Regions from separate parts of the Bradyrhizobium sp. GW821-FHT13H05 genome, predicted to be linked through region 4. Evidence: predicted binding sites of a transcription regulator. Region 4 holds the regulator's gene; each other region holds the start of a gene.
The links. Region 4 encodes LexA, which represses DNA repair genes until DNA is damaged. Its sites were predicted from a motif close to TGTTCNNNNTGTGTTCNG; they were not measured.

Region 1 (7,175 bases), on a different contig from region 4:
GTCCACCGGGATCGCGCCGAGGGGATGGCAGTCGTAGGAGATGCCGGCGCTTGCCGCCTCGCTCTTGAAGACCGCCAGCGCAGCCTCGGCCCGCTCCGCTGCGCGCTCGCGTTCAAGTTCGAACACGGCCGCCACGGCGGCTCCGCCCTCCATGATGTAGGCCGCGCTGGTTGCGGCGTAACCGACCGCGACCGCGTCGAGATGGGCGTTGAGATGCGCCGCGAGCGAGATCGAGCCGTCGATCACGGGACGCATCGGGCGCTCGGTCGGAATGTGGACGAGAATGTCTTTGTACATGGCGCGCCTCCGCTGGACATCATCCGGTGACCGCAGTTTTTCACTGCGCGCAAGGCCTGCGTTGAGCTGCATCAAATGTGCAGCGCCTATTTTGGGCCGTGCGACGGGCACCTTTGCCAAGATTTAATCGCGTGGACGGGACGCCGTAAGGTGACGAAGGCCATGTTGGATGCAAGGCGACTTACCCAACATGGACATTTCGACATGAACGATCGCGTCAATTCCGACACCACCACGTCCCGCAAGATCCTGCGGCCGCGCCGGCTCGCGCTGCTCAGCACTGTGGCCGCGCTTGGCGTGGCCGTGCTGGCTGCTTCTCCCGGCTCTTCGCCGCTCAATGTGACCTCCTTCATCGCGCCGGCCCACGCCGCGGAAAGTGCCGCCACGCCGCCGGGCTTCGGCGATCTCGTTGCCAAGGTCAAACCCGCCGTCATCTCGGTGCGGGTCAGGATCGACCAGGACAACGACAAGAGCGCCATGCTTCAGCAGAACCGGATGGACTCGGACGAGGATTCGCCGTTCGACCAGTTCTCGCGGCAGTTCGGCTTTCGCGGCCCGGGCATGAACGGCATGCCGCGCCAGCGTCACCAGGTCATCACCGGTGAGGGCTCCGGCTTCTTCATTTCGGCCGACGGCTATGCTGTGACCAACAACCACGTCGTCGACCACGCCGAGTCCGTGCAGGTGACTATGGATGACGGCACGACCTACACCGCAAAGGTCGTCGGCACCGATCCGAAGACCGACCTCGCGCTGATCAAGGTCGATGGCAAGAAGGACTTTCCGTTCGTGAAGTTCTCCGACCAGAAACCGCGGATCGGCGATTGGGTCGTTGCGGTCGGCAATCCCTTCGGCCTCGGCGGCACCGTGACCGCCGGCATCGTCTCGGCCAACGGCCGCGATATCGGCAACGGACCCTATGACGACTTCATCCAGATCGACGCGCCCATCAACAAGGGCAATTCCGGTGGCCCGGCCTTCGACATGAACGGCAACGTGATCGGCGTGAACACCGCGATCTTCTCGCCCTCCGGCGGCTCGGTCGGCATCGGTTTCGACATCCCGTCCACGACGGCGAAGCTCGTCGTCGCGCAGTTGAGGGACAGGGGTGCAGTGACCCGCGGCTGGCTCGGCGTTCAGGTGCAGCCGGTGACGGCCGAGATCGCGGACAGCCTCGGCCTGAAGGCGGCACGCGGCGCGATCGTCGACAATCCTCAGGAGGGCAGCCCGGCGGCGAAGGCCGGCATCGAGGCGGGCGACGTCATCACGGCCGTCAATGGCACCGCAATCAAGGACTCCCGCGATCTCGCCCGCACCATCGCCACGCTGGCGCCGGGCACGTCCGTGAAGCTCGACGTCGTCCACAAGGGCGACAGCAAGACGGTGACGCTCGCGCTCGGCGAGTTGCCGAACGAGCGGCAGGCGAGAGCCGACGAGGGCAAGGCGCAGCCGGGCAACGGCACGCCGCGCCTCGGGCTCAGCCTGGCGCCGGCTGCCGACGTGCAGGGCGCCGGCCAGAAGGGCGTCGTCGTGACTGAGGTCGACCCGCAGGGACCTGCCGCGCAGCGCGGCATCCAGACTGGCGACGTCATCCTCAATGTTGGCGGCAAGGCGGTCGCCAATGTCGGCGACGTCCGCTCCGAGCTGGCGCAGGCCAAATCGTCCGGCAAGAACAGCGTGCTGTTGCAGGTGAAAGGCGCGGAGGCGACCCGGTTCGTCGCGGTGCCGCTCGCATAGGTCGAACTCTTCCAGCGCAAATCCAAAAAGGCGGCCCCGGGGCCGCCTTTTCTCATTCGCATCCGAGATACCCACAGGCCGCCGATAACATTCTCGTTAACGGCAGCAATGATGACGGGTTCGTCCGAAAAAGCCGCGTTCGCCCGTCACACTTTTGGAATCGCGTGTTGGGCTTTGGCGTCAATGACGACGCTGGAGCAAGTTGCAGCAGTGGAACTTCGAACGTCCGGCCGTCTTGTGGAACCGGAGGTTCGCATTTGATCGGTGCCGACATGGATCGATTGAAGCTCTCGCTGAGATATGCGCTGCTGGCGGCGCCAATCGTGCTGACGACTGGAAGCGCCCTCGGGCGCGACGATGGCCGCTACGCCAACTCACCCCTAAAGCCCTGGTTCGACAGCCTGCGTAGCCATCTCGGTCCGTGTTGCTCGGACGCCGACGGATTTGCCGTTTCGGATCCCGATTGGGAATCACATGACGGGCACTACCGCGTGCGTCTCGAGGGGCAATGGGTTGATGTCCCCGATGAAGCCGTCATCACTGAGCCGAACCGGGCGGGGCGCACCATGGTCTGGCCGGTGAAGACCGCGTTCGGGATTGCGATCCGCTGCTTCATGCCGGGCAGCATGATCTGACGGCAGGCCGCGTCAGCGCTTGGATTTCCGCTTCGAGTTTTTTCTTTGTCTTTTTGGCTGTCTTCTTCTTGGAAGTCTTTTTCTTGGAAGTCTTTCGCTTCGAGGCCTTCTTCGGCGCCTTCTTGCCTTTCGCGCGCGCTTCCGACAGGGCGATCGCGATTGCCTGCTTTCGGTTCTTCACGCGCCCGCCACGACCGGCGGGGCCGCTTCTGGCGGTGCCCTTCTTGTAGCGTCGCATCTCGCGCGCGACATCGCTGCCGGCGCTGGGCGAGTAGCGGCGCTTTGTTGCCTTGCGTGCCATCACCTCTCTCCCTTGGCTAGGTGAGAGAACCGGATCGGTTGCGCAACGTTCCAAATGCGCCGGCTGTGCTCCGCTAGAAGGAGTCCGCCAGTTCGATCTCCGCCTCGAGCACCTGGATGCGGTGCGCGGCCTCGGTGAAGGACAGATCCCGATCGTATTGCGCGGGCTGATAGGCCTCCTCGCTCAGCCGCTTCAACTTCAGGCCTTGCGCTCTCGTCATCTGCTCCGCGAGGAGAACCCGGGCGTCGTATTTGCCTTGAACCTGCATCTCACCTCTCCTTTCTGAAATCGTGACTTGACTATATGTTCTTATTTTGTTCTAACAAGTCATGGACAACAGAATTAATGAAATTCGACGTAAAATCAGTGCCTTGAGGCTGGAGATGGCCAGTGTCGAGGCGTCCGTCCGCGACCTCGTCGACCGTGATCGCGACTGCACAGAAAAGGCCCTGGCGCAGATGGATCTGCGCCGGAAAATCAACCTGCTGATCGGCGAATGGAAGGCGGCTGGCGGCGGCGATGTCTTGCCGGATGTCCGTCATCGTGTCCGTTTTCGTCCGCTGAAGAAGGCCAGTGATCCCGTGCGCGCCATCGTGCGCCGCTGAGACTTTTGGGAGCGCGCAGTGGAGGAAGACCCGGACACGTACCGGATCCTGAGACTGCGCGCCGAGATTCTCGAACTGGGCTCAGCCATCAGGCAATTGCAGTGCGAGGGTCTCGATGACGCCGCAGCCCAGCTCCTGATTGGACGCAAGCGGGCGCAACTCGACCAGCTCGTGAAGGCGAACTCCGCGGGGGCGCGGCCTTAGCACCGTCGACGTCCGGCGCGGCCAGAAAGCGTCGCGGACGATGTGGCGCTGGAAGGATTGTATCTGACCACCAAAGCAAGAAGGCCCCGCGGTAACGGGGCCTTCGATGAACGGCTGTGCGCCCTATTTGGCGGTGCTCGTGCCCTTGGTCATGGTGCCGCCCTGGTCCGAGCCGGGGCCGGAGCCGCCTTGACCGGAAGCATCGGGGCTCTTCGATTTGGTATTGGCGCCCGTCGTCTGCGAGGAAGGTGTCGTGGATTCATGTTTCGCCTTGTGCGACTTGGCCTGCGCGGCGAACGGTGCGGCGGCGAGGCCGGTTGCCAACATCATGGCGAGAGCGAGCTTGGTCGTCTTCATGCGCGGGAACTCCCTGAGTTAAATTGACGCAGGCAGCCAACTGCTGGTCATCGCGGGAGTTCCCAACAAAGCATGCGCTTAGGCTTCACGCGCGCTTCAAAATTCCTTGTCCTCGGCAAGGATGAACACGATGCCGGTGAGTGTTGCGCCGATCGCGAAAGTCGTCACCAATGTGAGGACGAAGACGAGAACGGCTTGGTTTCCGCCGTGATTGAGCAGATTGGCGACCGACGGATTAGCCAGGCTGAGCGCGAGACCGAATCCGAGCCCGAGAGCTGCCCCCATCATCGTATGCGTCACGAGCTTGATGATTCCGGTGGGAGAGATCAGGCTCGGCGACTTCTTGGGCGACTTTTTCGCGCGCATGGAACCGGCCCTCGACTCCGCATTCAAACGCGCGCGCTGATCATGGGGTTCCATCCCCATGAAGGAATTGTCATCCGCGGCTTCATCCAGCGTTCATGCCTGGCTTGCGAGGATAAACGGCATCAACACGGGAACATTCGATATGGGTAAGGTTGTCTTTCTCTATCGCTCGCTGGCCTATCGAAACGCAGCGGCCGATATGCTGCGCAAGGCGCGCAAGCTGCCGCGCGGTGCGGAACGAAGTGCGGCACGTCGCTATGCGAAGGCGTTGGGTGATCTCGCCCGAACGGAAGCCTGGCTCGAAGGACGCATCGCGCGCGAACCGCGATCGGCGCAGCCGATCAAGACGGCGGCGTCCGGCTAACCGGATGCGCGCTGCAACTCGGCGGCGCTGGCGGCGTCGAATTTACCCGGTGCGGCCGTCGTCGCCGCGGTCTTGCGGATGAGCGGCACCTCCAGACGGCACAACAGGCCCTCGGCGCGCCAATCGAATTGCGCCTGTCCGCCAAGCTGGGACTCGACGCTCGCAAGCAGGCTCCGCGTGCCGAAGCCGCGAGACTTCGGCGTCCTCACCAGCGGACCGCCAGATTCCTCCCAGCTCAGCGAGAGGTGGTCCTCCGCGACCTGCCAGCCGATCATCAGCCGGCCAGACCGCGTCGAGAGAGCGCCGTATTTGGCCGAGTTGGTGAAAAGCTCGTGCAGCGCGAGCGCCAACGTCTGGGCGGTGGCCGGCAGCAACTGAACCTCAGGGCCTGCGAGCTTGATCTGGCCGCCGAGCGAGTAGGGCGCGAGCTCCTCGTCGATCAGCTTCGAGAGTTCGGCGCCCTGCCAGCTCGACAGCGACAGGATTGTGTGCACGCGCGCCAGAGCGTTGATGCGCCCTTCGACGGCATTGACATAGGCCTTGACCTCGTCGGCGCGGGTGAGGCGCACGATCGACTGCGCCAGCGCCAGCGCGTTCTTGGCGCGATGATCGACTTCCCGCGCCAGCAGATTCTGGCGTTCCTCGGCCCGCTTGCGTTCGGTGATGTCCACGGTGACGCCGCTGACACGCACCACACGGCCGCTACTGTCGGCCGTAGCGGCGGCCGTGCCGACACACCAGCGCACATCGCCGTCGGGCCGCACAATGCGGAACTCCGTCTCATAGGCGCGCGTGCCCTTGTTGAATTCGGCGATGGCCTTGCGCAGCTGATCGACGTCGTCGGGATGCAGCAATGCCTGGACGTTGGCCGGGTTGACCTCAAAGCTCTCCGGGCTCACGCCAAAAATGCGATACTGCCCCTCGTCCCACATCCAGTCGCCGGTGATCCAGTCCCAGTCCCAGGAGCCCATCTTGCCGGCGGCAATCGCCATGGTGCGCCGCTCTTCGCTCTCCCGCAGCTTTGCGGTGGAATTCTCCAGCTCGGCGGTGCGCGCACGCACGCGGTCTTCGAGATCCTGGTTCAGCCGCTCGAGCTCGCGGGTCTTGCGGTAGAGCTCGGCAAACACCTTGACCTTGGCGCGCAGCACCTCGGGCACGACCGGCACCGGGACGTAGTCAACCGCGCCCATCTCATAGCCGCGCAACCGGTCGATGTCGCTGACCTGGATGGCCGAGATGAAGATCATCGCCGTCTTCTGGAAACGCGGGTGCTCGCGGATCATCGCAGCGAGCTCGAAGCCGTCGAGCTCGGGCATGCAGACGTCGACCAGGATCACCGCGATCTCGGTCTTGAGCAGCACCTCCAGCGCCTCACGGCCCGACGAGGCGATCACGAGGTTCTCGCCGAGTTCCTTCAGGATCACCTCATAGGCGAGCAGCTTGGCGGGCTGGTCGTCGACGAGGAGGATGTTGACCTTTTCGTGGTCCATTAGCGGATCCAGCTCATCGGTGCAGCCACATGCGGATCGCAAGCAGCAATTGATCGGTGTTGACGGGCTTGGCGAGGTAGTCGGACGCGCCGGCCTCCAGGCATTTCTCGCGGTCGCCCTTCATCGCCTTGGCAGTCAGCGCGATGATAGGCAGGCGCGCGAAAGCCGGGTTCTCGCGGATCACGCCGATGGTCTGATAGCCATCCATCTGAGGCATCATGATGTCCATCAGCACGATGGCGATCTCCGGGTTGGATTCGACCAGCGTCACCGCTTCGCGGCCGGTGGTCGCGGTCAGCACCTTCATGCCGCGCCGTTCCAGCACGCTCGATAGCGCAAAGATGTTGCGGGCGTCGTCGTCGACGAGCAGTGCAGTCTTGCCGATCAGGTCCTCGTCGGAACTGTTCAGCTTCTCCAGCATGCGCTGCTTCTCGACCGGCAGTTCCGTGATCACGCGGTGCAGGAACAACGCGGTCTCGTCGAGCAGGCGTTCCGGCGACTCCACGCCCTTGACCACAATGCTGCGCGCCATGGTGTGGAGTTCCGCATCCTCCTCCGCCGAAAGCTCGCGGCCGGTGAAGACCACGACCGGAATGTTGGACAGCGCCTCGTCGTGGCGGATCTGATCCAGCACTTCGAAGCCGCTCATGTCGGGCAGCCGCAGATCGAGCACCACGCAATCGCAGGGCGCCTCGCGCAGCGTCGAGAGCGCGCCGGCGCCGGTGTCGGTCGTGACGATCTCGATGTCGTCGTGATGCAGCAGTTCGCGGATCGAGAGCTGCTCGGCCGCGTTGTCCTCGACGATCAGGAGCCGCTTGC
Region 2 (7,175 bases), on a different contig from region 4:
ACATGCGCAAGCTCAGCGACCGCGACCTCGCGCTCGACCGCGCGATGATCCCGCTGGGGTCCTGCACCATGAAGCTGAACGCGACCACCGAGATGATGCCGCTGACCTGGCCGGAATTCGGCTCGCTGCATCCGTTCGCTCCACGCGAGCAGGCACGCGGCTATCACGCGCTGTTCGCGCGGCTGGAACAATGGCTGTGCGACATCACCGGCTATGACGCGATCTCGCTGCAGCCGAACTCGGGCGCGCAGGGCGAATATGCCGGCTTGCTTGCGATCCGCGGCTATCACGCGGCGCGTGGGCAGAGCCACCGGAAAATCTGCCTGATCCCCTCCTCCGCCCACGGCACCAATCCGGCCTCGGCCGCGATGGTCGGCATGGACGTGGTGGTGGTCGCCTGCGAGAAGAACGGCGACGTCGACGTCAATGATCTCCGCGCCAAGGCGGAAAAGCACGCGAACGATCTCGCCGCGGTCATGATCACCTATCCCTCCACGCACGGCGTGTTCGAGGAGCACATTCGCGAGATCTGCGACATCGTCCACGGCCACGGCGGCCAGGTGTATCTGGATGGCGCCAACCTCAACGCGCAGGTCGGTCTCTCACGGCCCGGCGATTACGGCGCCGATGTCAGCCATCTCAATCTGCACAAGACCTTCTGCATCCCGCATGGCGGCGGCGGCCCCGGCATGGGTCCGATCGGCGTTAAGGCGCATCTTAAGCCGTTCCTCCCCGGCCATCCGGCGACGCAGGGCGATGCACCGGTGGGGCCGGTCTCGGCCGCACCGTTCGGCTCGGCCTCGATCCTGACCATCTCCTACATCTACATCCTGATGATGGGCGGCGAAGGCCTGAAGCGCGCCACCGAGATTGCGATCCTCAACGCCAACTACATCGCGGCCAGGCTCGATGCGCACTTCCCGGTGCTCTACAAGAACGAGAAGGGCCGCGTCGCGCATGAGTGCATCGTCGACCCCCGCGCGCTGAAGACAACCAGCGGCGTCACCGTCGACGACATCGCCAAGCGCCTGATCGATTACGGCTTCCACGCGCCGACCATGAGCTTCCCGGTGCCGGGCACGCTGATGATCGAGCCGACCGAGTCGGAATCGAAGGCCGAGCTGGACCGGTTCTGCGACGCCATGATCGCGATCCGCAAGGAGATCGCCGAGGTCGAGGCCGGCCGATTCAAGATCGAGGCCTCGCCGCTGCGTCATGCTCCGCACACCGTGCATGACATCGCGGATGATGCGTGGAATCGCGCCTACACCCGCGCCGAGGGCTGCTTCCCCGCAGGCAGCTCACGCACCGACAAATATTGGAGCCCTGTGGGGCGCGTCGACAATGTCTATGGCGACCGCAATCTGGTGTGCTCCTGCCCGCCGGTGAGCGATTATGCGGAGGCCGCGGAGTAAGGGATTCGCAGGGTGGGCAAAGCGGCTCGTCCGCCGTAGCTCGAAGAGCGAAGGCGGAAGCGTAAGCGTGCCCACCACCTTTGTCTGTGTTGAAATAGGGTGGGTACGGCGCTTGCGCGCCTTTGCCCACCCTGCGGCCTGCAACGCAAAACGAAACGGGCCCCGAAGACGTCGGCAACTCAACGTCCTCAGCGCCCGCTCCTCGCGAAAAACTCTTCGCGTTAAGGCTTACTCGTCCGCCGGCTCTTCGCCGTCGGCATCGCGCTCGGGGGTGCCGGCTAGAATCTGTTCGGCGATCAGGCCGGAGTTCTGGCGGATCGCGGTCTCGATCTTGGCGGTGATGTCGGGGTTGGCCTTCAAAAATGCCTTCGAGTTCTCGCGGCCCTGGCCGAGACGCTGGCTGTCATAGGAGAACCAGGCGCCGGACTTTTCGACGATGCCGGCCTTGACGCCGAGATCGAGGATCTCGCCCATCTTGGAGACGCCCTCACCGTACATGATGTCGAACTCGACCTGCTTGAAGGGCGGGGCCAGCTTGTTCTTCACCACCTTGACGCGCGTGGTGTTGCCGACCACCTCGTCGCGCTCCTTGATCGCGCCGATGCGGCGGATGTCGAGGCGGACGGAGGCGTAGAATTTCAGCGCGTTGCCGCCGGTCGTGGTTTCCGGCGAGCCGTACATCACACCGATCTTCATGCGGATCTGGTTGATGAAGATCACCATGGTGTTGGACTTGTTGATGGAGGCCGTCAGCTTGCGCAGCGCCTGGCTCATCAACCGCGCTTGAAGTCCCGGCAGCGCATCGCCCATCTCGCCCTCGAGCTCGGCCTTCGGCACCAGCGCCGCGACCGAATCGACCACCAGAACGTCCACCGCACCCGAGCGCACCAGCGTGTCGCAGATTTCCAGCGCCTGCTCGCCGGTGTCCGGCTGCGAAATCAAGAGCTCGTCGATATTGACGCCCAGCTTGCGCGCATAGACCGGGTCGAGCGCGTGCTCGGCGTCGATGAAAGCACAGATGCCGCCCTTCTTCTGCGCTTCCGCCACCGTGTGGAGCGCCAGCGTGGTCTTGCCCGAGGATTCCGGCCCATAGATTTCCACGACGCGCCCCTTTGGCAGGCCGCCGATCCCAAGCGCAATGTCGAGCCCCAGCGAGCCCGAGGACACCGCCTCGACATCCATCGAACGGTCGTTCTTGCCGAGCTTCATCACCGAGCCCTTGCCGAACTGGCGCTCGATCTGGGAGAGCGCGGCGGCCAGAGCTTTACTCTTGTCCATGGAAGATCCTTCGACGATACGCAGGGCAGTGGTGGACATTGGGTCGTGCTCCTTATGGCGAGGATTCGCTAGGGGGACAAACGATTGGCGGGGCGGGCCGGCGATAAAAGCAATGTACCCTATTTGTTCCAGGTTCGCAATATGTTCTTTTGTGAATCTGGGGCTGTCCGGTATTGAGCCCCAGTGTCCTAAGTTGAATTTTGAAGTGTCCAACTTAGATTTGGCTAGCAGGAGAAAGGCAGGTCGCTCATGACCAAACTTTTGAGTGTGCCGAAAGCCTCCTAAGCGGGAGCGCCACCTCGTCGGCCGCAGTGCGAGCGGAAATTGAGGAGCTTGGTTCTTGCGCAGAGCGCAGGGCTGGCCGTTGAGATCTGTCCGGAACGAGCATCGCACCTCGGAAGGGACAGATAGAGGCGGCAACGGAATGGGTGCGGTTCATGGGAGCGCTCTTGTGTTTCCCGTATGGGCTCAAGAGATGCGTGGGTTCGAATCCCACCCGCATTTTCATTTAGCTTGATGGCCGCCTCAGTTGGCGGCCTCTCTCATTTTTTCATTCGTTAGGACACCGTACAGACCGCTCAGCGCGCGCCAAGTACCGCGCAGCCTTGTTGACGCAGCCCTCTCTGTCGCGCCCGCGCTGCCCCGCTGCGATGCCTCTGAATTGGCGCCGGAGCCGGAAGTTCGCAGTGGCCTCTTTCGAGCCAGTCCCCCGGATTTGGGCAGATATAATGCTCTTCGAGCAACCGGACTAAATCGATTACATTTATCTGCCACAACTGGCCCTAGAGGGCGGAGGCAGGCATGGACGGCGCGCTATTCTCGCTTTTGTTTTTCTTCTTCGTCCAGATTTCCGCCGGGGTCGCACCTATGAGGTGGCCCGAATGCAAATGGCTCGCGGGGGTAATATTTTGGCTCTCTTCGGCAGGAGCAACGGCCTGCCTGATTTGGTACGGTTATTCTCAGGATTGGTATTCAGCGGTGATAAACATGGTCGGCAGGCAGGCCTCTGGAGTGCTGATCCTTATTTGCGGAGTGGCCATCGGCATTGTGGGCCTTTCGCTAATTGCGGCCGGAGGTCCAACTCCAGCAAATCGGCCCAACAAGACCACGGAAGCGTCAGCAGATCTGGTTGGACTTGAAGAGGCCTCCCGATTAGCGAGGATGAACTTAGGAATGTTGAGTCGGTTCAGCCTCGGTGAAGTAGCCATTTTCGACAAGACCGAAGATAACATTCTCAGTTACTGGGCCAACGTCGTAGTTGGGCGCGGCGTACCAATCTATCGCCCCGATGGATCGCGTCTTGATTCTGTGCCGAGACCTATAAGCGCTCGCGATGGCAAGTTGATCGCGAGCGGCCTTGGCTACCTGATGGTGAATAGGAACGAACTTGAAACCTTCATTGAGCAGGCGAAAATCGATTATCCAAATCCCCAACCCGGCTCAATCACAATGCACGATTCCGGAGGTTCCGAGATATCGAGGAATGAGGCGGCGTCAATCGCTGTATCTAAGAGCCCAGTCACAAAGGTGACTGAGAATATAGTCGGAAGGCCCTCTCCAGATGTGATTTATCAGGCTGGAATCGTAGTTGGCCATGTATTCGGCGGCAGGAGGGATCCAACTGACGCTACACGTTTTACCTTTGTTGAGATCACTCAAAGCAGTCAGTTTAACTCCAGCGCGCCGTTTCAATTTCAGGGTCTCTCTATGAGAGCGGAGAGCATAGATTCTCGTACAGGCTTGAACAGTTCGCGCCCGCAAGATGGAACAATTCACGCGGGTGTCACTGCACGAGTAATCGAAAAATGAGATCGATCCTGTGAAGGCCCAGAAAAATTAGAACCATTCCGGCCAGCTCTTGCAGACGATAATCACTCAACCCGCACCCGGGGGAACGCCTGCAAAAAAGTTCGAACATCAAAGCAAGCTGGCGCCGCAAGTTATGCGCGATACTCGAACTCGCGAAGGTAAAGCTGCAAGTGCTTCTTCGAGACCCAAACGTAGGTCGCGTTGATCCCACGCGTTACCTGAGACCAGAGCGACTCGATTGAGTTGGAGGGCGCAATTACCCACTAATAAGAACAAGCTCAGCCTCGTGGCCGCCTCAGGGCGGCCTCTTCCATTCCATGCGTTGATCCATTTCGAGCCGAGCGGCCGTTGTTGCCTCATCCTCCGTAGGTGCTTGCCCTCTAAATATCAGGCGCTGGACTGCCTCCAACCCCAGCGGCCTGGTTTTGAAATTCACAGCGACCTGGTTTGAAATGTTCACTTCGGAACAGAACGCCCCGCCCCTGCGTAGTAAGCTGGCAATAACTCAAACCCAACGGTTAGGACCCGTCAGCCTGGAGATGGTGTCATGCAGCGTCGCCGTTTCAAACAGACTGTTTCCCTTGAACAGCGTCTTGCCGAAGAAGCAAAACGCCTCCGCGAACAAGCCAAAACCCTTCCCCACGGTCCTCGACGCGAGGACCTCCTCCGCAAAGCCCGCCAGGCCGAGACCGGCTCGCACATGAGCGAGTGGCTGAGATCGCCCGGGCTACAGTCGCCGGAGTGAGCAGTTTTGCTCAGCCCCCGCGGTGTGGATATGCAATGTGTGCAGCCGGGATCAGGGGCGCCCGACCATTGACAGACATGCCGCCAACCAAAAGCAGCGATGCGAGCTCATCATCGGCGAGCATCTCTGTTTCCGAGGCCATGACCCTGACGATGGACCGCGTCGGCCATCCCTGCATGTTCAATTTTGATCAGACCTCGAAATAAAGGCCGCCTCAGCTGTGTCGATTGGCACTGTCCCAATTCGGTTGCCGGAGCGAGGCTCGACACCATCGGTTCCTATGTCGGGAACAAGACATAAATGCTATTAGCCTGACATCACCGACCGGACCTCGGCGATTATCGGTGACTGAGAGCCCCTTGCGCTCCCGCCTGATCAAGAGCGGTGAGGCCGGCTGAGATGACAGACACGGACAAGGCGGATGTGTCTCGGGCCAACGGCCCAAAGTGCCCCTCGTGCTTCCTGGCGCTCGGGCAGCGGATCCTGACACTGTTCGATCCGGCCGCGAACCGAAACGTGCAACTCTTCCAGTGCAGCAAATGCCGCAAGCACGTCTGGGAAGATGACGTCGCCTGAGGCCGGGCGGCCGGCTGACTGTCTGCAACACCGACCACGCAGCCAGTTGCACGCGCGTTCGGCCGGCGTCGTCATTCGGGCGAGTGAACCTTTGCTCAATCGCACGGACCAACAATTATCGGGATTTTACTCTCACCCTCCCGGGGCTGGAATGCCGCCGTCCGCGCTCATTTAAGCGGGCGGCGTTTTTATTTCGATCGCCGCGATCGGCCCCAGCGCTCAGGGGCTGGAGGCAAGCGCCGGGGCCTTCGGGTGGCCGAATGGCTTCAAGGCCACACAAGCGCAGTCAAAACCCAACCTGAACTTTTGTCTGTCCGGTCCCGGACGCAATGACGGCCTCCGGGGCGTGATGAGGACGGCACCAGGAGGCGGGCCTGTCCGTCGTCGACCCCATTTTTCCCGACTTGAATTCGGGGCCTCCCCATCTTGAATTTAATGCTACAATATGTAACGCTTACATTTGTAGCGTTACATGACGTCTCGTTCAGGCAATCTCGGGAGGAGTGATGAAGTCGGTTCTGAAATTCGCTCTGGCACTCTCCATCTTCGCCGGCTTGATGGCGGCGCAGGTGGAGACATCGCAAGCCGCAACGACATCGGGCACTTTGAAACCCGGTCCCAAAATTACGCGGAAGTGGCAGCTGCACGACGGCTGCCACAGCCGGTACGCCCAGATGAAGGGGAAACCTTGCCACTAGGCCGTTGGCGCGGAGATGACGAGAGGCCGGTTCGATTGGTGGCCTCTCGCGCTGCTGCGTCACCCCGGATGTCGGGCGGCTCAAGCTACCTCCCCCGGCTCAAATGACGCCGGAACAACCTGACATTTGTTAAGTTGACCCTCGTGAAGTCGAGAGGGTTGCCATGCCGGAGGATGAGCTGACGAGCAAAGCGGAACGCGCCCTCGTCACGGCTGCGCTCGGCACCGTGATGCTGATCATGTGCTTGGGCACCTTGTTATACAGGTAAAGCGACGCAACGCCTTTCGTCCGGGCTGCATCATTTTCGCGGATCGCTGAACAGCATCAGCTCGAGGCCGCCTCAGTTGGCGGAAGCCGGGATCTTCGCGTCACCAAGGATCAACAACGCCAGAGGCGCCAATGGGCCGACGGCCACAGCCACCCAAAGCCACGCCTTCATCGACCTGTTGCGCTCGCGTGCCATCGCCCCGGCGAGCGGGATCGATCCAGTCGTGATGATGACAAACAGCCAATAGTCCATGGCCGTCTCCGATGGGTGCAGAATGATAGCATGACAGCGGCCCGCGCTCCCTGCCCTCCGCAAAAAGTGAGGCACGACGTTCTCAGATCGTCGCCTGAAGCTGACGCGCATCAAAGACAGGCGCGCCGGATGCC
Region 3 (7,175 bases), on a different contig from region 4:
GAGATCAAGACCGCGCCGAGCGCGGGCGCCAGCGCGAAGAAATAGACGAAGTTGCGCGCGAGCGGCTCGACCGGCGGACGGTAGATGATCGGCGCTTCCTCGCCCTTGGCCACGAACAGCCCGGTGTTGAGGAAGGTCAGCGCCGGGATCGCCGCCGCCCCGAGCACCAGCCCGCCGAGCAGCCAGGCCGCGTGGATCGCGCGGGCGTTCAGCTCGGCGACCTCGGGCAAGGTTGGCAAGACCAGCGTCTCGGCCCGCATCAGCCAGACCGCATAGGGCAGCGCCAGCACGGCGACGACGATCAGTGCGAACAGCGGATCGAGCGCGCGCAGCGTCCTTCGGCCGCCTGCGGTCGCGAGCGCGAACACGACGATCAGCAAGAGCAGGAAGATCGCCGCGGGCGTCGTGAGCAGCAGCAAGCCCGCCTCGATCGACCAGGCGAACCAGGCATTGCCGCGGCGCTGGCCGATGATCTGCCAGGAATGCAGCAGCAGCAGCGCCCAGAGCGGCCGCGCCAGCACCAGCGGGCCGAAATCGAGCGCGGGTGACGAGAAGGCCAGCACTGTCATGGTCAAGAGCACGGCGAGCACCGCCTGCTGCGAGCCGACCACGGCGCGGGAGAGATGGTAGAGCGTGATGAAGGTCGCGATCTCGCAGAGCTCGGCCAACACATAGACGCCAAACACATGGCCGCCGGCGGCGCGGTAGGCGATGTCGGCAAGCCAGATCGGCAAGGGTGGGCCCAGATCAGTACCGACCTGGTATTCCCTGCCGAACGCCAGCAGGGTCGCGAGGGTGCCGGGCGGGCTGCGGTAAAACACCAGCGCCACGAACAGCCACATCAAAGCCTGGAGCAGCACGGCGATCCACACGATCAGCCGCGGCCGGGCGCGAATGAGCTCGATGACCAGGGAGGTAAACCGCATGCAACGCCTGAAAGATGCAGCCAACCCGTCCAGCCGGCCCTATTCGCTCACAGCTATTTTGATAAAGGGCGCTGCGCGTCGTGGCAACGGCCGTCTGCCCTAGAGATTCGCGGACGCATCGATTTCGACGGCCGCTTCCATCTGCACCTCGACCTCGGCCACCGCAAACAGGTCCTGCACCGGCTCGACCGTCCAGGGCATGTGCTTGGCGCGCGCCGCCGCGACGGGGGCGAAGAAGCTGCGGTGGTGGATGGTGGGGCCGAGGCGGTTCAGCGCGTCGAGATGCTCGGGGACGCCGTAGCCCTTGTGCTGCTCGAAGCCGTAGCCCGGACAGTCCTGCGCCAGGGCGCACATCAGCCGGTCGCGCGTCACCTTGGCGACGATCGAGGCCGCCGCGATCGACAGCACGATGCCGTCGCCGCCGATCACGGCCTCGCAGTCGCAATTCGTGTCGAGCCGGTCGCGGCCGTCGACGAAGACGTGCCTGGGCTGCTCGGGCAGCGCCACCACGGCGCGCTTCAGCGCCCACAGCGACGCCCGCAGGATGTTGTCGCGGTCGATCCGGGCGGGCGAAGCCACGGCGACCGAGACCTGCGCGGTGGCGCAGATCTTGTCGAACAGCCGTTCACGCTCCTCGGCGGTCAGGCGCTTGGAATCGTCGATGCCGCGCGGGATGCGGTCCGGATCGAGAATCACCGCGGCCGCCACCACGGGCCCAGCGAGCGGCCCGCGGCCGGCCTCGTCGCAGCCTGCGATCGGCCAGATGCCGCGCTTGATCAGCACGCGCTCACGGCGGAAGCTCGCCTTCGCGGGCGCAGCCTTGTTCGCAGCAGCCTTCTTTGGCGTCTCTTTGACTGGCTTCTTGGCGGATTTATCCCGAATCATGGCCGGGATCGTGCGCAAGCGGCCTCGCCGACGCAACGGGGAACCCCGGACAATTCCCGTTATTCAGGCCGGCCCGCCCTACTCCGCCAGATGCACCCGCCGGTCCTCGCCGACGTCGATGCCGGGGGCGACCACGACCTCCCAGGGATGGCCGTCGGGATCGGCGAAATAGCCGGAATAGCCGCCATAGTCGGTCTCGTGCGCGGCCTTCAGCAGCTCCGCGCCCTTGCCAAGGGCGAAAGCCAGCACCGCATCGACCTCCTCGCGGGTGGCGCAGTTCCAGGCCAGCGTGATGCCGCGGAAGGTCGCCGGCCTCGGCTGATCCGGCAAGACCGCATCCGCCGCGAGCTGATCCCAGTGAAACAGGGCAAGCACCGGGCCGCCGGTATCGTAGAACGCGACCGCCTCGCCGGTCGCCTTCAACCGGCGCGAAAAGCCGAGCGCGTCATAGAAAGCGATGCTGGCGCGGATGTCACTCACGCCGAGCGTGATGACGGTGAGCCGCGGCACCGGAGCTGTAAGTTCCTTGCTCAATGACACACCTCGTCCACGTCCCCGATCAGAACAGGCTCAGTTGATCGCCGTTCCGCTTCGGCCGCGCAAAGTGATCCGTCGTCAGTTTCGCGCGCCGCTTGTTAAGCCCGAGCCTGTCGCAGGCGATCTCGAAGCGGCGGCCGATGGTCCAGGCCATCGGGCCGGTGCCCTTCATCCGCTCGCCCCATTTTGCGTCGTAGTCGCGGCCGCCGCGCATGTCGCGGATCAGGGTGAAGACGTGGCGATAGCGGTCCGGATAATTCGCCATCAGCCATTCGCGGAAGAGATCGCGCACCTCGAGCGGCAGCCGCAGCAGCACGTAGGAGGCTTCCTTGACGCCGGCATGGGCGGCGGCATCGAGAATCCGTTCGATCTCGGAATCGTTCAGCGCGGGGATCACGGGCGCGACCATCACGGTGGTCGGAATGCCGGCCTCCGAGAGCTGCTTGAGCGCCTCCAGCCGCTTCGGCGGCGTCGAGGCGCGCGGCTCCATGGTGCGCGCCAGTTTCGGATCGAGCGAGGTGACCGAGATCGCGACCTTGGCAAGGTTGCGCTTGGCCATCCGCGCGAGAATATCGATGTCGCGCACGACCAGCGCCGATTTGGTGACGATGCCGACGGGATGGCCCGTCCGCTCCAGCACCTCCAGAATGCCGCGCATGATTTTGCGTTCGCGCTCGATCGGCTGATAGGGATCGGTGTTGGTGCCGATCGCGATCATCCGCGGCTCGTAGCCTGGCGCCGCGAGCTCCTTCTCGAGCAGCGAAGGCGCCTCGGGCTTCACGAACAGTTTTGACTCGAAGTCGAGCCCCGGCGACAGGCCGAGATAGGCGTGGGTCGGCCGCGCGAAGCAGTAGACACAGCCGTGCTCACAGCCGCGATAGGGATTGATCGAGCGGTCGAAGCCGATGTCGGGGGAATCGTTGCGTGTGATCACCTTGCGGGAGGTGTCGACCGCCACCGTGGTCTTGAACGGCGGCAGCTCTTCCAGGCTCTGCCAGCCGTCGTCGAAAGCAACGCGCGCCTCGGCCTCGAAGCGGCCGCTGGCGTTGGATTGCGCGCCCCGCCCTCGCCTGCGCTGGCGGTCGATGGCGACCGCCAGCTCAGGGAAGTCAGAAGGCGCACCCGCCGGCTCGGAGGGCGCCGTGACCGGCGGGTGCTTGAGAGCATGAGAGGATGCTGGACTCATGAAGCCAAGATAGCACGCCGATAGAACAAATCAAGAACACAAACAAAAAACGTGAAAACAACCCCATGCACAGTAGAGCTGCCCAAACTTCGCGCGCCCGCCTTTGACCTCACGCAATACTGGCGTCACTGCGATCCCGTTTGATGCTGCCGACGGATCAATCGTCCCCGCATACAGTTGGTGACGATCTGGGTGAAGGTCAGCAGCAATATGACAAATCAACAACAATCGCGCGCCCTGAGCAGCGAACTCGATCTGCTCGATCGCTACTGGCGCGCCGCCAACTACCTCTCCGTCGGGCAGATCTATCTGCTCGACAACCCGCTGCTGCGCGAGCCGCTGCGGCCCGAGCACGTCAAGCCGCGTTTGCTCGGACATTGGGGCACGACACCAGGGCTGAACTTCATCTATGCCCATCTCAACCGCGTCATCCGCGCGCGCGATCTCAGCGTGCTCTATGTCTGCGGCCCCGGCCATGGCGGCCCGGGCATGGTCGCCAACACCTATCTGGAAGGCAGCTACAGCGAGATCTACCCCGATATCGCGCGCGATACGGATGGATTGCGAAAACTTTTCCGGCAATTCTCCTTCCCCGGCGGCATTCCGAGCCATGCGGCGCCGGAGACACCGGGCTCGATCCACGAGGGCGGCGAGCTCGGCTACGCGCTGGTCCATGCCTACGGCGCGGCGTTCGACAATCCCGATCTGATCGTCGCCTGCGTCGTGGGCGACGGCGAGGCCGAGACCGGCCCGCTCGCGGCGTCCTGGCACTCCAACAAGTTCCTCAGCCCCACCCATGACGGCGCGGTGCTGCCGATCCTGCATCTCAACGGCTACAAGATCGCCAACCCGACCGTGCTCGGCCGGATGCCCGACAGCGAGATCCGCGATCTCTTCCGTGGGCTAGGCCACGAGCCCCTGTTCGTCGAAGGCGACGATCCCAAATTGATGCATCAGGCCATGGCAGACGCGTTCGACGTCGCGTTCGCCAGCATCCGCTCGATCCAGCAGCACGCCCGCGACGGGCGGCAGACCATCGAGCGGCCGCGCTGGCCGATGATCGTGCTGCGTAGCCCGAAGGGCTGGACCGGCCCGAAGGAAGTCGACGGCAAGAAGGTTGAGGGTTTTTGGCGAGCGCATCAGGTTCCCGTTGCGAGCTGTCGCGAAAACCCGGCGCATCTGAAGATTCTCGAAGACTGGATGCGCAGCTACGAGCCGGAAAAACTGTTCGATGCCAGCGGCGCGCTCATTCCGGAACTTCAGGCACTGGCGCCAGAAGGCAGTCGCCGCATGGGCGCCAACCCGCACGCCAATGGGGGTCTCCTGAAGAAGGAGCTGAAGCTGCCGGACTTTCGCAGCTTTGCGTTGGACGTGCCGCAACCCGGTGCCGTCACGGGAGAAGCGACGCGCGAGCTTGGCAAATTCTTGCGCGACGTCATCCGCCTCAATGCGCAAGAGCGCAACTTCCGCATCATGGGTCCGGACGAGACCGCGTCAAACCGGCTCGACGCCGTGTTCGACGAGACCGAGCGGGTCTGGATGGAGCCGATCGAACCCTACGACGTGCACCTTGCGCAGGATGGCCGCGTGATGGAGGTGCTGAGCGAGCATCTCTGCCAGGGCTGGCTTGAGGGCTATCTCCTCACCGGCCGCCACGGCTTCTTCTCCTGTTACGAGGCCTTCATCCACATCGTGGATTCCATGTTCAACCAGCACGCCAAATGGCTGAAGGTGACGCGGCATCTGCCCTGGCGGCGTCCAATCGCCTCGCTCAACTATCTCCTGACCTCGCATGTCTGGCGCCAGGACCATAACGGCTTCAGCCACCAGGATCCCGGTTTCGTCGACTTCGTCGCGAACAAGAAGGCCGACATCGTCCGCATCTACTTCCCGCCTGATGCCAACACGCTGCTGTGGATCGCCGACCACTGCCTGCGGACGTACAACCGCGTCAACGTCATCGTCGCCGGCAAGCAGCCGGCGCCGCAATGGCTGTCGATGCAGGACGCCGCCACACATTGCGATGCCGGCATCGGCATCTGGACATGGGCCGGCACCGAAGGCGCGGGCGGCGAGCCTGATGTTGTGATGGCCTGCGCCGGCGACGTGCCGACATTGGAGACGCTCGCCGCCGTCGATCTCCTGCGCAAAGCGCTGCCGGATCTGAAGATCCGCGTCGTCAACGTTGTCGACCTGATGACGCTGCAACCGCAGGACCAGCACCCGCACGGCCTGTCCGATCGCGACTTCGACAGCCTGTTCACATCGGACAAGCCCGTGATCTTCGCCTATCACGGCTATCCTCATCTGATCCACCGGCTGACCTATAACCGCACCAACCATGCCGGCCTGCACGTCCGCGGCTTCATCGAAGAAGGCACCACGACGACGCCGTTCGACATGGTCGTGCTCAACGAGCTCGACCGCTATCACCTCGCGATCGAGGCGATCGAACGCGTGCCGGGTCTTGCGACCAGGGCCGCGCAGGTGAAGCAGCAATTCCGCGACAAGTTGCTCGAACACTCACGTTACGTGCGCGAGCATGGCGAGGACATGCCTGAGATCCGCGACTGGGTCTGGCCCGGCAAGCCGGGTTAACGCCGTGCCGGCGCCAGAGGCGGTTCTCGTCCTCAACGCGGGCTCGTCGAGCATCAAGTTCGGCCTGTTCGAGATCTCGGCGGCCGAGCCTGTGCTGCTCTGCAAGGGCCTGCTCGACGAGCACGAGGCCAGGCCCCGGCTCGTCGTGAAAGGTCCCGCGGGGGAAGACCTGCTCGCGAAGCGGCGGGACGAGACGGATGCCGACGGCGGTCGTCTGTTCGCCGACGTGCTCGCCTTCATCGAGGACCAGTTCGGCCAAGGCAGCTTGCGAGCCATCGGCCATCGCATCGTTCACGGCGGGCCGGATTATTCAGGCCCGGTCGAATTGACTGAGGCTGTCACCACGAAGCTGGAGGCGCTGACGCCGCTGGCTCCGCTGCACCAGCCGCGCTGCCTCGCGCCGGTCCGCACGATCAGGTCGATCAAGCCCGACCTGCCTCAGATCGCCTGTTTCGACACCGCCTTCCATCACGGCCTCGCGCCGCCCGAGAGCCGCTTCGCGATTCCGAGGCGCTATGAAGAGCGAGGCATCCGGCGCTACGGCTTCCACGGGCTGTCGTTCGAATATGTCGCGGGCCGCCTCGCCGAGATCGCGCCGAAGCTAACCGCCAAGCGTACTGTCATCGCCCATCTCGGCAATGGCGCAAGCCTCTGCGCGTTGCGCGACGGCCGCAGCATCGACACCACGATGGGGCTAACGCCGCTCGATGGCCTCGTCATGGGCACGCGCTGCGGCACCATCGATCCCGGCGTGCTGCTTTATCTGCAACAGCATGAGAAGATGTCGATCGAAGACGTCCAACACTTGCTCTATCACGAGTCAGGCCTGCTCGGCGTCTCCGGTATCTCCGCGGACATGCGGACGCTGCTTGCGAGCCGCGAGGCTGCGGCGCGTGAGGCTGTGGAGCTGTTCGTCCTCCGCGCGGCGCAGCAGATCGCGACGATGGCGACCACGCTCGGCGGGCTCGACTGTCTGGTCTTCACCGGCGGTATCGGCGAGCACGCGAAGGAGATCCGCGGCGAGATCGGCGAGCGTCTCGCCT
Region 4 (7,175 bases):
ATCACGTTTCGCACGCTGGCGGTGGCGGCGCTGATCGTGCTGGCGGTGGCGCCGGAAGCGCTGGTGCATCCGAGTTTCCAGATGTCGTTTGCGGCAACGCTGGGCCTCGTGGCGCTGGTGCAGATCGGCATGCCGAACCTGTTCGCTTCACCCGATCATTCGGCGACCGCGCGCATTGCGATGTGGGGCGGCCGCGAGATCACGATGCTGTTTCTGGCCTCGCTGATCGCGGGGCTTGCGACCACGCCCTATGCGGCCTTCCACTTCCACCGCGTCACGCCCTACGGCGTGCTCGCCAACCTTGGCGCGATGCCCGTGGTCTCGGCGCTGGTCATGCCGATGGGATTGCTCGGACTGCTCGCGGCTCCGTTCGGGCTCGACGGCGTGTTCTGGTGGCTGATGGGGATCGGCATCGACTGGATGGTCATGGTCTCCCGCTGGGTGGCGGCATTGCCGGGCGCGATTGGCCGCCTGCCGGCTTTCGGCATCGCGCCGCTGATTGCGGCCAGCCTCGGCATCATCGTGATGGGCCTGTTGCGCACGCCCTTGCGCTGGTCAGGCGCCGTGGTGCTGCTGGTGGCGATCCTCTGGGGGCTGTCGATGCGGCAGCCCGATGTCCTGATCGCAGGCGACGGTCAGAGCGTCGCGGTACGGGGCAGGGACGGGCACCTGCATCTGATCCGGGCGAGCAAGGACAGCTTTCTGCTGAAGGAGTGGCTAGCTGCCGACGCCGATCCGCGCGACCCGGGTGGTGCGGCGCTGGCTGACGGCGTGTCGTGCGACGAGGCCGGCTGCGTGACGCCGCTCGCCGACGGGCGGCTGGTCGCGCTGGCCTTGCGCATCGACGCATTGGCGGACGATTGCAGCCGCGCCGCGCTGGTGGTGACGGCAAGGCCTGCGCCGCCGGGCTGTGCGGCGATGGTGGTCGACCGGCAGCGTCTCTCTGCCCAAGGCGCGCTCGCGCTGACACGGCATGGCGACGGCTTTGCGGTTCAGCCGGTGAAAGCCAGAGGCACTGACCGCCCGTGGTCGCCGGCGACTGCCGGCGAAGCTGATTTCGGCGCGAACCTCGCGCCGCAGGCCGCGGCGCCGCGCAACCGGGGCGCGACGCCGTCCGAGGCCGATTTGCAGGCCGAGGATTAAGCTGATCGGCTACAGGTACCAGGCCAGCACGGCGTCGAGCCCGGCGCTTCCGATCACCGGCAGGGCCACCATCTGGCTCAGCCCGGCGGCGCGGGCCTCTGCCGCGGCGATCGAGCCGTCATGCAGGAGATCGTCGTTGAGCGCGGGCATGCCGGGTGGCCCAGGCGCCGCCGATGCCTCTCACTATTCGTCGGCTAATTTGTAGTAAATCCCAGGACAACCGCGCTGGAGCTCGATCTTGCTCACAGATATGTCGCGTCGATTGTCAAAAGCAGAAAATATCTGCGAAGGCTAAACCCCGCTAAGTAAAAATCTTGATCTCTGCCACTTCGCCTTCTTTCGAACGAACTAGAAAGCTTGCCCCTTCACTGTCTTTCTCTACGAAGAACTCATAGAGGCGCAATGCGTCCTTCATGACCTCAGTGTAGGAAGGAGCCTCGACTAGATCCTTAAGCTTCTTAAGACGTTCAAATGAGCCAGGACTAAGCTCCATCTGAACTCTGCGTGTCTCTTTTTCGCTGTTCACAACAACACTCATCTATCAGCCCGTCGACTTCCCGTGCGCTTGAAGAAGTAGAAGCTGAAAATACCGCCGACGACCGGTCCTGCGGCGTTCCAGACGCTCTTAAGGCCGCTGAAGTCGTGATTGTACATTCCGTATGCTCCCGCTCCGAGGAGGAGAGCACCGATGATGCTGAGCGATGCCCATGTCAGATGGACACGAGTCCGCATCTCGTAGAATTCGACAGTAGCTTCGAACTCCCGGCCGACCGCGAGAGAGCGGGCACGTCGGGTCTTCTTCTCAGCCGGGTTCTCGGCGTCAGGCGCCGGGGTGACACCAGAAACCGACAGGTCAAATTCTTGACCAACTTTCACTTGCCGACGCATCGCCTACCCTCCTTCGGGGGCAGCGAGTCGTCAGAGTCAGCGTGTCGTGCTCAGAGTTCTCCCGTGAAGCCTGAAACTGACGCGCTCAGGGTTCAACCGATCGTTCGTCACGTTGGAAGAGCAAGACACTCTTCACAGGAGAGTAGTTCGACCCTCAGCAAAGAGGGGCCGCGGCGACCTTGCCGACGTGGCAGCCGTGCAGGATGGCGGCGGCGGCCTTGGTGTTCGCGAACCAGATGGCGATGTTCATTTGGTCTCTCCTTTCAGTGCTGACCTCTGTTGGAGGCCTCAACGGGTCGGAACCATTCCGATCCAGTGACGTTGAATTTAATGGCTAGCCCGATAATGTCAATCATCAGGGCATCAATAAATCATCAAATGATGTGCCGCTCAGGATGGTTGGACGAAGCGGCGGCGAGAATGCGATTTAGCCGTCGATGGCAAGCCACAACACCACGGTCGGGACCAGTCGGGTGAGAGCTGCAGGGCGAGAACCGAGTGAATAATGCTGCAGTTACCTACAGGTACCAGACCAGGATCGCCTCCAGCTTCGCGCTCGCGATGACCGGAAGCGCCATCATCTGGCTCAGTCCGGCTGCGACGGCTTCGGCGCCGGCGACCGAAGCGTCATGCGCGAGATCGTCATTGAGCGCGGGCATGCCGGTGGCCCAGGCGCCGCCGATACTGCCGTTGCCCTTGGCGACCGTCTTGTTCGCGTAGAGCGCGGCGAGGTCCGTCTGCGCGCTGCAATCACCGGCGCGATAGACCAGTGCTGAACGGGTCTCGTTCGGGACCCAGATCTCGAAGCGCCGCGCGATGGGCGTTGCCTGCGCCGAGAGGAAGGTCAGCACCCAGGTCCGCTCGGTGCCGGTCTGGTAGGGAATGCCGACGCCGAGATTGATTCCGACCTCGGCGGCCTCTTCCCAGCGCAGGAAACTCTTGGCGTTGTGCAGATCCCTGATGATCAGCGGCAGGCCCGCCTTCCAGGTGCGGCCGGGCAGGCCGAAGCCGCGGGGAAATTTGGTGTGGCGGGAGTTGAACTCGAACATGTCGGCGGTGCCATAGTAGCCGTCGACGAGCCCCATCTCGTGGGAGGTATCGGGATCGTTGTGCCAGAGCTCGATCGCGCCGACATGCGCCTCGTCGTCGCCGCAGAACAGCACCATCACGGCTTGCAGGAATTCACCTGAAAAGACCGGCACCGCGACGCCGCAGGTGAGGCCGGCCGCAAGCGCCTGGTCGGTCCGCTTGAAATAGGAGTTGGCGAATTTGGTGAGGATCACGGGATGGCCAGAGGCCCAGGCCTTGCCGGGAAGGCCATCGTCATATCCGAAGTGCAGGCTCTCGCTCACGGCCTTGAACGCGGACAGCCCTTCGCCATAGAGGCCACCGCCGAATTCCAGCCGCATGCGCGTGCGGTCAGGCACCCAGAGTTCAACGACGCGAATGAAGGTTTTCATCGAACGTGCCCGCCGCCTCAAGCCCAAGACAATAGTCCAGACAATAGCCAAGACACCTGCCGGGGCAGCATCGGCCATTTGCTTGCGGAACGGACGTTCAAAATTCAGGCAGGGCCGCGCAAACTTCGTGCGCCGGGGAGGTGCGGGGCTAATCCTGGCGGGTTGGATTCTCGGGGCGCAAACCACACCATCTCGCCGGCCACGGCCGGCGATGGCGACTTCAGTCCTGGTCCCGACCTGTAGCCGGGGGCGCTACGTCAGCCGATCGGCAGGCGTCGGATCGTCGGCCGGCTGTCGGCAATGATCTCAGGCTTCTGCTCGCGCTCGCCGAGCGGCTGGGTGACCGGCAATTGCAGCACGGTTGCGCGCTGACCTTCGACGAGCTGGGTCACCAGCACGTATTTGCCGTCGGGGAATTCGATCGCGTCGTGATGACGATCGGGAATGTGCGGATCGATCTTGCCGAACTTGCCGACGCGCGAATTGATCGTGCGCGTCCAGATCCAGCGATTGTCGTAACGGACGTTGTCGGCGAAAGCGAGCTCCGTTCCCGGCAGCAGACACACCGCGACGGACATGTCGGCTTCGGAGGCGAAGCCGCGCGTCGAGGTGCCGCGGAAGGTTGTCGTGACGATCGTCTCGCCGACTTCTGCGGGGCGCGTCGCGACGGCGTGCAGGCTGTAGTCACACATCGGGTGCTCCTCATTCGAAGATAGCAACCCGCGCCTCTGGTTTGGAGGCGCAGGCCTCTATCAGAGTGGAAGCCTGCAAGCGTCTGCTTGGTTGTGGGCAAATCTGCGGCTTGGGTCCGCAGGCTGCCATCACAATATCTTTTTCAGATGCACTGGGAACAAAGTCCGCTCCCGTGCATTTTGGCGTGCGTCTCCCTCAGCGACCAGCAGGCGCCGACCAGCCGGAATACTGCCAGGCCGGTTGCGAAGGCTGCGCAACGGCGTTGCGGGCATTGCGGAATTGCTCGGTCGTCGTCGTCGGCGTTGCCTTGCGGGCATGGTGCGACGATGCGGCGAAGGCTTGCGACGCCGATGCTGCGATCAGCGCCATCGTGACTGTGCTCAGGACGATCTTGCGCATGGTTGTCTCCTCGGTTTCTGAGAGGCCTTGCGAAGCGAAGTGCTTCGTGCGGCGTGCCGAGGATCTAGCGCTGGAGAGGTGGCCGGATAATCTGTGCAAAACCAGAAAGACTATCCAGCCGGAGCGGACAATCGTCCGCTCCAATTGCTCAGGCGCGGTCGTCAACCGACGCCGCGCGGACGGTTCAGTACTTCCGGTAAAGCCCGATCAGCTTGCCCTGAATCTTCACCCGGTTGGGCGGCAGGATGCGGACTTCATAGGCGGCGTTGGCGGGCTCCAGCGCGATCGAGGCGCCGCGGCGGCGGAAGCGCTTCAGCGTCGCCTCCTCGTCGTCGATCAGCGCCACCACGATGTCGCCGGTGTCGGCGCTCTCGTTGCGCTGGATCAGCGCCATGTCGCCGTCGAGGATACCGGCCTCGACCATGGAATCGCCGCGCACTTCGAGCGCGTAATGCTCGCCCGAGCCGAGCATGTCGGGCGGGACGCTGATGGTGTGGCTCCGGGTCTGCAACGCCTCGATCGGCGTGCCGGCCGCGATCCGGCCCATGACGGGCACCGCGACGGGACGCTCGCCCTCGTCAGCGGGCGGGCTGGACGTCGTACGCACCTTGCCAAGATTGCCCTCGATGACGCTTGGCGTGAAGCCGCGGCGGCTGCCGGCGGCAGCCTGAAGCTCAGGCAGCTTGATCACCTCGATCGCGCGGGCGCGGTTGGGCAGGCGCCGGATGAAGCCGCGCTCCTCGAGCGCGGTGATCAGGCGATGGATGCCCGATTTCGAGCGCAGGTCGAGCGCGTCCTTCATCTCGTCGAAGGAGGGCGGCACGCCGCTTTCCTTCAGCCGTTCGCTGATGAACCGCAGGAGCTCGTATTGTTTGCGCGTTAACATCTCGACCAAAATCCCCCGGTTGATGTCGTTCGATTCCGAGACGCTGAACTCGGCGATAAGCCGCTACATCCTCGAAACAAATCATGAACGGACACTATATGTTCGATACATGTTCCGCAACTGCTTAATTTACCGTGAACGCGACAAAGTTCGCGGAACGCGTGCGAACGAAGCGTTCAGACCGGCAGTCGCAACACCTCGCAAGGCGTACCGGCCTCGGCCTTCGGCGCGAATGGCGCGCGCACGAGAAGTGCCTGTGCCGCAGCGAGATTCGCAAGCAGCGAGGAATCCTGGTGATTGACCGGAAGGGCGATGAGCGTGCCGTCATCGCGCATGTCGAGGCGCGCGCGCAGATAGTCTTCGCGCTGGTCGTTGGCGCCGACGTCACGGCCGAGCACCGCGCGTTCACGGCGGTGATGAATCACCTGCTGGCCCGACAGCGCGCGAATCAACGGCACCATGAACAGGAAACCGCAAACGTAGGATGACACGGGATTGCCAGGCAGGCCGATCACGCGCATCGCCCCGAGCCGGCCGTTCATCATTGGCTTGCCCGGCCGCATCGCGATCTTCCAGAACGCCATCGAGATACCTTCGCCCCGGAGCGCCTGCTGGACCAGGTCGTGGTCGCCGACCGAGGCACCGCCGGTCGTGATCAGGATGTCGGCACCGCTCTCGCGGGCCTGGCGGATGCCGGCGGTGGTGGCCTCCAGCGTATCGGCAGCGACGCCGAGATCGACGGTCTCGGCGCCCTCGCTGCGGGCGAGCGCGTGCAGGGCATAGCCGTTGGAATAGACGATCTGGCCGGGGCCGGGCGTGGTGCCCGGCATTACCAGCTCATCGCCGGTGGCGAGGATCGCGACCTTCGGACGGCGGCGGACGGGCAAAAGCGGGTGGTTCATTCCGGCGGCGAGCGCCAGGTCGCGCTCGGTGAGCCTGATACCCTTGCGCAGCAGCACGTCGCCTTCCGAGAAGTCGACGCCCGCGGGGCGGATGTGCCGCCCCGTTACGGCCGCTTCCTTGATCGTGATGCGCTTGCCCTCGGCGACCGTGTCCTCCTGGATCACGACCGCATCCGCGCCTGAGGGAACGACGCCGCCGGTGAAGATCCGCACCGCTTCGCCGGCGCCGACCGAGCCCGCAAACGGCCGGCCCGCGGCGACCTCGCCGATCACGGTGAGTTGCGCGTCGATCTTCGCCGCATCGCTCGCCCGCACCGCGTAGCCATCCATCGCCGACATCGCCTCGGGCGGCTGCGTGCGCCGCGCTGCGACATCGCGCGCGAGTACGCGATGGAAGGCGTTGTCGAGGGCAACCGCTTCTTCAGCCAGCGGCTCTGCGCCGGAAAGCACCGCGGCAAGCGCGTCAGAAACCGGCATCAGGGCCACGGGTGAAAACTCCAGCTGCGCCCGTTCGGGCAAATCGGCGGCGAGAGTTCTAGCCGAGCGCGGGCGGGGAGGCAAAGCAACAGCCACGCAGCGTGATTTATCCTGCGTGATCCACGCTGTCGCGAGGGAGGGACATCAACTCCGCCGCGGCATGATCCGGAAGGCGAGATAGACCGGCAAGAGGATGGCGATGGCGAGGACAAGAATGACGAGCGCCACGGCCAGCATCGGTCAACGTCCAGGCCGGCTCGGACTGACGTCAGGCGCAGCAGGACCCTGATCCTTGTCGGGCATCGGATCCGCCTGTGATTTCAAATC

Region 1: AC1RR3_RS07405 (DUF3072 domain-containing protein) is a predicted target of LexA. The motif match lies at 3,275-3,292, and genes of this name have one in related genera.
Region 2: recA (recombinase RecA) is a predicted target of LexA. The motif match lies at 2,807-2,824, and genes of this name have one in related genera.
Region 3: AC1RR3_RS14210 (PA0069 family radical SAM protein) is a predicted target of LexA. The motif match lies at 3,556-3,573, and genes of this name have one in related genera.

What each region holds. Positions count from the first base shown of each region.
Region 1 is NZ_JBXAPO010000002.1:644,521-651,695, reverse strand. Features, by position in the region: gene AC1RR3_RS07425 (universal stress protein) at 1-297, opposite strand, end outside; gene AC1RR3_RS07420 (Do family serine endopeptidase) at 502-2,034, shown strand; gene AC1RR3_RS07415 (hypothetical protein) at 2,307-2,669, shown strand; partial or broken gene AC1RR3_RS07410 (DUF6496 domain-containing protein) at 2,682-2,970, opposite strand; gene AC1RR3_RS07405 (DUF3072 domain-containing protein) at 3,044-3,238, opposite strand; gene AC1RR3_RS07400 (hypothetical protein) at 3,354-3,575, shown strand; gene AC1RR3_RS07395 (hypothetical protein) at 3,594-3,779, shown strand; gene AC1RR3_RS07390 (hypothetical protein) at 3,903-4,136, opposite strand; gene AC1RR3_RS07385 (hypothetical protein) at 4,233-4,502, opposite strand; gene AC1RR3_RS07380 (hypothetical protein) at 4,561-4,866, shown strand; gene AC1RR3_RS07375 (HWE histidine kinase domain-containing protein) at 4,863-6,356, opposite strand; gene AC1RR3_RS07370 (HAMP domain-containing protein) at 6,370-7,175, opposite strand, start outside.
Region 2 is NZ_JBXAPO010000003.1:459,914-467,088, reverse strand. Features, by position in the region: gene gcvP (aminomethyl-transferring glycine dehydrogenase) at 1-1,415, shown strand, start outside; gene recA (recombinase RecA) at 1,644-2,732, opposite strand; gene AC1RR3_RS11060 (hypothetical protein) at 3,495-4,502, shown strand; partial or broken gene AC1RR3_RS11055 (transposase) at 4,565-4,750, opposite strand; gene AC1RR3_RS11050 (hypothetical protein) at 5,050-5,247, shown strand; gene AC1RR3_RS11045 (hypothetical protein) at 6,330-6,521, shown strand; gene AC1RR3_RS11040 (hypothetical protein) at 6,862-7,041, opposite strand.
Region 3 is NZ_JBXAPO010000004.1:184,212-191,386, forward strand. Features, by position in the region: gene AC1RR3_RS14195 (glycosyltransferase family 39 protein) at 1-926, opposite strand, end outside; gene rnhB (ribonuclease HII) at 1,026-1,811, opposite strand; gene AC1RR3_RS14205 (VOC family protein) at 1,890-2,345, opposite strand; gene AC1RR3_RS14210 (PA0069 family radical SAM protein) at 2,371-3,534, opposite strand; gene AC1RR3_RS14215 (phosphoketolase family protein) at 3,745-6,132, shown strand; gene AC1RR3_RS14220 (acetate/propionate family kinase) at 6,137-7,175, shown strand, end outside.
Region 4 is NZ_JBXAPO010000010.1:63,255-70,429, forward strand. Features, by position in the region: gene AC1RR3_RS26555 (ComEC/Rec2 family competence protein) at 1-1,143, shown strand, start outside; gene AC1RR3_RS26560 (hypothetical protein) at 1,153-1,293, opposite strand; gene AC1RR3_RS26565 (ribbon-helix-helix protein, CopG family) at 1,445-1,681, opposite strand; gene AC1RR3_RS26570 (hypothetical protein) at 1,678-2,031, opposite strand; gene AC1RR3_RS26575 (GAF domain-containing protein) at 2,550-3,491, opposite strand; gene AC1RR3_RS26580 (hypothetical protein) at 3,749-4,183, opposite strand; gene AC1RR3_RS26585 (hypothetical protein) at 4,380-4,583, opposite strand; gene lexA (transcriptional repressor LexA) at 4,768-5,469, opposite strand; gene AC1RR3_RS26595 (molybdopterin molybdotransferase MoeA) at 5,646-6,857, opposite strand; gene AC1RR3_RS26600 (hypothetical protein) at 7,089-7,175, opposite strand, start outside.